2 regions of the Pseudomonas sp. GD03842 genome follow, and region 2 is predicted to be linked to the other one. Evidence: predicted binding sites of a transcription regulator. Region 2 holds the regulator's gene; the other holds the start of a gene.

Region 1 (3,375 bases), on a different contig from region 2:
CGCTCGGTGCTGTTGCGCATGGAGTTCACGGCTTGCTCCGTGCCGCCTTGAATGCTGCCAATCATGCGCTCGATTTCGCTGGTCGACTGCTGGGTGCGATGAGCCAAGGCACGCACTTCGTCTGCTACGACGGCAAACCCGCGTCCGGCTTCACCTGCACGGGCCGCTTCGATGGCAGCGTTGAGGGCCAGCAGGTTGGTCTGATCGGCCAGGCCGCGGATCACGTCCAGCACCTTGCCGATATCACGGGACTCGTCGGCCAGGTTACCGATCAGCGTCGCGGTGCCCTGAACGTCACTGCTCATTCGCTCGATGGCACTGACAGTCTCCTGAACCAGATCACGCCCGTCGCTGGCGGAGGCGGTGGCGTTTTTCGAGGCTTCAGACGTACTTACGGCGTTGCGGGCGACTTCTTCCACAGCGCTGGTCATCTGGTTGACTGCGGTCGCGGCCTGCTCGATTTCGTTGTTCTGCTGCGACAGGCCACGCGCGCTTTCGTCGGTGACAGCGTTCAACTCTTCGGCGGCTGAGGCCAGTTGCGAAGCGGAGCCCGAGATTCTTTGCAGGGTGTCGCGCAATCTGGATTGCATCTTCAACATGGCTGCCAGCAGTCGGCCCGCTTCGTCCGTGCCGTCGGCATGAATGGTTCGGCTGAGGTCGCCCTCGGCAATCTCTTCAGCGGCGTGCAGCGCCGAAGCGATAGGGCGGGTAATGCTCTGGGTGAGCAGCCAGGCGAACAGCAAGGTCAGCAGCGTGGCGACGATCAGCAGAGTGACGACCATGGTGATTGCGGTGGAATACTGATCGGAAGCCGTCCGTTTGGCATCATTGAGTTGCTGGGTATTGATGTCCACCAGTTTCGCCAGGACGGTGTTCATCTGGTCGGAGTTGGTCTGCAAGTCGTTGTTGAGCAGTTTGGCCAACTCATCCAGCTTGCTGGCGCCACTGAGCGATTTCATGCGCTCTTCAAGCTGGCGGTAGTCATTCAGCAGCTTTATGTATTGATCATAAGTCGCTTGTTCTTCTGGCGAGGCAATCAATTTGACGTAGATAGACCGTGCTTCCTCGATCTGGCGATTGCGCATGGCCAGCAATTCGAGGGTTTTCTGCTGCGTATCCGCTTCGCGATTGAGCATGAGGCGGTATGACAGTACTCGCAGGCGAATGCTGGCTTCGGTCAGCTTATCCAGTGCCTTGATGCTCGGCATGCTGTTGGAGGTTATGGTTTCGGTGGCATCGTTGATTTTGCTCATTTGCGCCAGCGCAAAGATGCCGAGCGCCAGCATCAACAGGCCAATGATGGAAAAGCCCAGAAAAGCGCGGGGTGCGATGTTCATATTGCGAAGGGACATGACGGTTCCTGAGAAAGCCGCGATCCGTGCGTGCAGAGAGGGAAGTGAATAAGGAATGCCTGCCTTATCGGTCAGGCCGCGCAACACTTGAACTCTTTGGTCGGGCCTGCGCGCTTATGCCGCAGTCGGTCCGACCTGACGAACAGCAGGAACAACAGGGGCAAATCGTAGTCAATCGGGTCCGTTATGCGTTTGCGCAATTGAAGTGAAAGATGTGCTTTTTCTGGTCGGTGTTGTGGCGTGAGTGCCCTGATTTCACTGGTAGCTGGAGTGACTTTTCTTTATCGTACGCGCCCTTTGAAATTTGCCTGGAAAATCAAAATGTTGGAAGCATCCCTCAGCCAATTGGAAAAGCTTGTCAGTGACCTGGTACAGCAAAATCAGGAGCTGCAGAACACGAACGCTCAACTGGCCCAAGAGTTGAAACACGCCAGGGATGAAAACGACAGCCTGCAGTTGAGCTTGCTGGAGCAGGAAGAAAAGCAGGGCGCTACGGCCGCCCGCATCCAGGCGTTGGTTGACCGGGCCACCAGCGCCAGCGCGGTCAATGCATGATCAACGACCGCGACACCACCAAGGTCATATCCATTCTTGGCAACGATTACACGATCAAGGCGCCGACAGGTCAGGAGCAGACGCTGATGGACGCCGTGGTGTTGCTCAAATCCGCATTGTCGGAAACCAAGCGCAACTACCCGACCCTGATCGGCGACCGTCTGCTGGTACTGGCTGCGTTGAACCTGTGCTCGAAACAGATCGAACTCAACCAGCAGCATGCGGCTGAGTTGAGCCGGTATGAGCAGCAGGTCAGTGCAACGGTCGAGGTGATCGAGAAGACCATCGCCCAAGGGTGAATGCGTTGCTCACCTAAAGGCGCGCTCACCTGCGGCGGCCGTGTTTCAGGCGATGAATGTGGTGGATTCACCACCGCCGTCGCAGGCAAGCGCGCTCCTGCAGGGGGGAGGGGGCACTTCTGTTCTCAGGCGCCCATCACCAAGCGGATATCCGCAGCCAGTTCCCGTACGCGAGCCACCTCGGTGTCCCACGAGCACATGAACCGCGCGCCGCCGCTGCCGATGAAGGTGTAGAAGCGCCAGCCCCGGGCAGTCAGCGCGGCGATGGCCGCTTCCGACAATTGCAGGAACACGCCGTTGGCCTGCACTGGGAACATCAGTTCCACACCCGGGATGTCCTTGACCAACTCTGCCAGCAGTTGCGCGCACCCATTGGCATGACTGGCGTGTTTGAGCCAAGCGTCGTTTTCCAGCAGTCCGACCCACGGTGCTGACAGAAAGCGCATCTTCGACGCCAACTGGCCGGCCTGCTTGCAGCGGTAATCGAAGTCTTCCGCCAGGTTGCGATTGAAAAACAGAATCGCCTCGCCCACCGCCATCCCGTTCTTCGTGCCACCGAAGCACAGCACGTCGACGCCTGACTTCCAGGTCAATTCAGCAGGCGTGCAGCCCAGGTAGGCACAGGCGTTGGCGAAACGCGCGCCGTCCATGTGCAGGTTCAGGCCTAGCTCCTTGCAGGTGTCGCTGATGGCTTTGAGCTCTTGCGGCACATAGACGCTGCCGACTTCCGTGGCTTGAGTCAGGGTCACGACCCGAGGCTTGGGGTAGTGGATGTCCGCGCGCTTGAGCGCAACTTCGCGAATCGAAGCGGGTGTCAGCTTGCCATTCTCACTGCGGGCGGTCAGCAGCTTCGACCCGTTGGAGAAGAACTCCGGCGCGCCGCATTCATCGGTTTCGACGTGGGCCGTTTCGGAGCAGATGACACTGTGGTAACTCTGGCACAAGGACGACAGGGCCAGCGAGTTGGCCGCCGTGCCGTTGAAGGCGAAGAACACTTCGCAGTCGGTCTCGAATAGCTGCCGGAATTGATCGGCGGCGCGTGCTGTCCATTGGTCGTCGCCATAGGCGCGTTGGTGTCCATGGTTGGCTTGTTCCATCGCCGTCCAGGCTTCCGGGCAGATGCCCGAGTAGTTGTCACTGGCAAACTGCTGGCTTTGGTCTGACATGGC
Region 2 (3,375 bases):
GAGGCTGGATAGCAGATCGTCTACATCATCCTGGCCGGATACGACGTCTTCACGTTTATCGGCATGAATCTGCGGACCTTCACCCTTGGAATGAAGTTTTTCCTGTTCTTTTTGCTGGCGGAACGCTTCCTGGTCGTGCTGGATGCCAGCGAAGCGATCGACCTGGCTGGCCATGAGCACCAGCTTGAGCAAGTTGCTCTCCACTTCGGTGACCAACTTGGTCACGCGTTTGATGACCTGACCGGTCAGGTCCTGGAAATCCTGCGCCAACAAAATGTCGTTCAGATGCGTTGCGACGTCATGGGTTTCCTTCTCGCTGCGCACCAGGAAACCTTCGACGCGGCGGGCCAGATCCCTGAACTCCTCGGCGCCGATCTCACGACGCATGAAGCGTCCCCAATCCTCGCTCAGCGTTTTGGCATCGGCGCTCAGGCCATTCATCAGGGGCGTGCTCTGCTCCACCAGATCCATGGTTTTATTGGCCGCGTTCTCCGTCAGCCTGACAACGTACGACAGGCGTTCGGTGGCGTCCGTGATCTGGGACACCTCTTCGGCTTGCGGCATGTGCGGGTCAATCTGGAAATTGACGATCGCACTGTGCAGCTCACGGGTCAGCTTGCCCACTTCCTGATACAGGCCCCGATCACGGGTCTGGTTAAGCTCATGGATAAGTTGCACGGCTTCGCCGAACTGGCCTTTTTCAAGGCTGGTCACCAGCTCTTGTGCATGTTTCTTCAGGGTCGACTCGAAGTCACCCATTGATGAATCTTTAGGATCCATAGCGCCCTCGCAGCGAACATCAGCTATTGACGCGCTCGAATATCTTGTCGATTTTTTCTTTGAGCACCTGGGCCGTGAACGGCTTGACGACATAGCCGTTCACGCCGGCCTGCGCGGCCTCGATGATCTGTTCGCGCTTGGCTTCGGCGGTCACCATCAGCACAGGCAGGTGACGCAGACGCTCGTCGGCACGCACCTGACGCAGCAGCTCGATACCGGTCATGCCCGGCATGTTCCAGTCCGTCACCAGAAAATCGAAAGCCCCGCTCTGCAGCATGGGCAATGCGGTGGTACCGTCATCTGCTTCGGCCGTGTTGGTGAACCCAAGGTCACGCAACAGGTTTTTTATGATCCGCCGCATCGTTGAGAAGTCATCAACGATGAGGATTTTCATGTTCTTGTCCAATTCGACCTCCAAGCAGTCTTTAACGCACCCAGCTCCCGGGTGCGCGTTCAATCAATACCGGTACGACAAACCACCGGCGACACGACAACGAGAGGGCTTTGGAATCGAAAGGTACGAGCGCAGCGGATAAGAGTCCCGAAGACCTGATCCGACCGGCTCCTGCCTTGTCTCTTTTGCTTCCCACATCACATCTTGCACAGCCGGTCTTACAAGCAACACACAACGCCCTCGAACAGGCGTTGCGTCAATCCATCAGCGTGCCCGCCATTCACCCAGCCGCCCGCGCAGACGCGCGGCGCACTGGCTGTGCAACTGGCTGACACGGGATTCGCTGACCCCCAGGACCTCACCGATTTCCTTGAGGTTCAGCTCTTCATCGTAATACAGCGCCAGCACCAGCCGTTCACGCTCGGGCAGGTTGGCAATGGCATCGGCCAGCGCGCTCTGGAAACGCTCGTCTTCCAGATCCCGCGAGGGCTCCAGCGACTGGCTCGCGCCATCCTCATGCAGCCCCTCATGTTCGCCGTCCTGCAACAGATCGTCAAAGCTGAACAGGCGACTGCCCAAGGTATCGTTCAAAATCCCGTAATAATCATCGAGACTCAATTGAAGTTCGGCAGCAACCTCATGATCTTTAGCGTCGCGGCCGGTTTTCGCTTCAATCGCGCGGATCGCATCACTGACCATGCGCGTGTTGCGGTGAACCGAACGCGGCGCCCAGTCCCCTTTGCGGACTTCGTCCAGCATGGCCCCGCGGATACGAATACCCGCGTAGGTCTCGAAGCTGGCCCCTTTCGAGGAGTCGTATTTGGTCGAGACTTCGAGCAACCCGATCATGCCCGCCTGAATCAGGTCCTCGACCTGGACGCTCGCTGGCAACCGCGCCAGCAGGTGGTAGGCGATGCGCTTGACCAGAGGGGCATAGCGCTCGATCAGCTCGTATTGGGAGTCCTTGGATGATTTGCTGTACATGCGATAGCCACTTGCGGTCATGACACAGGCCCTGCACTGGTCTGATGAACCAGGCGCTCAACGAAAAATTCAAGGTGACCCCGCGGGTTCGCCGGCAGCGGCCAGGTATCGACCTTCTGCGCGATGGCCTTGAACGCCAGCGCACATTTGGAACGCGGGAAGGCTTCGTACACCGCGCGCTGCTTCTGCACCGCCTTGCGCACGCACTCGTCGTACGGCACCGCACCCACGTATTGCAGGGCGACGTCCAGGAAGCGATCGGTGACCTTGGTCAACTTGGCGAACAGGTTGCGCCCTTCCTGCGGGCTCTGTGCCATGTTGGCCAGGACACGGAAGCGGTTCATGCCGTAGTCACGGTTAAGCAATTTGATCAGCGCGTAGGCGTCGGTGATCGAGGTCGGTTCGTCGCACACCACCAGCAGCACTTCCTGTGCCGCGCGTACGAAACTCACCACCGACTCGCCGATCCCGGCGGCGGTGTCGATCACCAGCACGTCCAGGTTGTCACCGATTTCGCTGAAGGCCTGGATCAGGCCGGCATGCTGCGCCGGGCTCAACTGCACCATCGTCTGAGTGCCGGAGGCTGCGGGCACGATGCGCACGCCCCCCGGCCCCTGCAGCAGGACATCGCGCAGTTCGCAGCGCCCTTCGATGACGTCGGCCAGGGTACGTTTGGGGGTCAGACCCAGCAAGACGTCGACATTGGCCAGACCCAGATCGGCGTCCAGCAACATGACGCGACGTCCCAGCTCGGCCAGGGCCAGCGAGAGGTTCACTGACACATTGGTCTTGCCTACGCCACCTTTGCCACCGGTCACCGCGATAACCTGAACGGGATGCATGCTGCCCATAGTTAATTCTTTACCTTGTCTTGCTTAGACCCAAGCCACATTTCGGGCTGCACGTCCACTGAGTGAACAATGCCTGGCAGACCATCGATGCAGGTATTTTCCAATGTCATTTTCCTTAACCTAGCCCGCGCGCTTGCCGGTGCTGTGATAAAGATCCGCAAACATATCCGCCATCGCTTCCTCGCTAGGCTCCTCCTGCATCTGCACGCTGACGGCACGGCTTACCAACTGGTGTCGACGCGGCAAATGCAGATCATCGGGGATCCGTGGGCCATCGGTCAGATAGGCCACGGGCAATTCGTGTGTCACCGCCAGGCTCAGCACTTCGCCCAGGCTGGCGCTCTCGTCCAGCTTGGTCAGGATGCA

Evidence for each region. The regulator FliA, encoded in region 2, starts transcription of late flagellar genes. The targets are predictions, from matches to a motif close to CTAAAGTTTNNNNNNNNNNNGCCGNTAA.
Region 1: a site for FliA is predicted at 1,417-1,444, ahead of N5D61_RS13475 (methyl-accepting chemotaxis protein). Genes of this name have one in related genera too.

What each region holds. Positions count from the first base shown of each region.
Region 1 is NZ_JAOCEA010000008.1:141,322-144,696, forward strand. It holds gene N5D61_RS13475 (methyl-accepting chemotaxis protein) at 1-1,352, opposite strand, end outside; gene N5D61_RS13480 (hypothetical protein) at 1,674-1,907, shown strand; gene N5D61_RS13485 (cell division protein ZapA) at 1,904-2,206, shown strand; gene N5D61_RS13490 (low specificity L-threonine aldolase) at 2,332-3,372, opposite strand.
Region 2 is NZ_JAOCEA010000019.1:72,124-75,498, reverse strand. It holds gene N5D61_RS22975 (protein phosphatase CheZ) at 1-780, opposite strand, end outside; gene N5D61_RS22970 (chemotaxis response regulator CheY) at 800-1,174, opposite strand; gene fliA (RNA polymerase sigma factor FliA) at 1,439-2,179, opposite strand; gene fleN (flagellar synthesis regulator FleN) at 2,176-3,009, opposite strand; gene flhF (flagellar biosynthesis protein FlhF) at 3,130-3,375, opposite strand, start outside.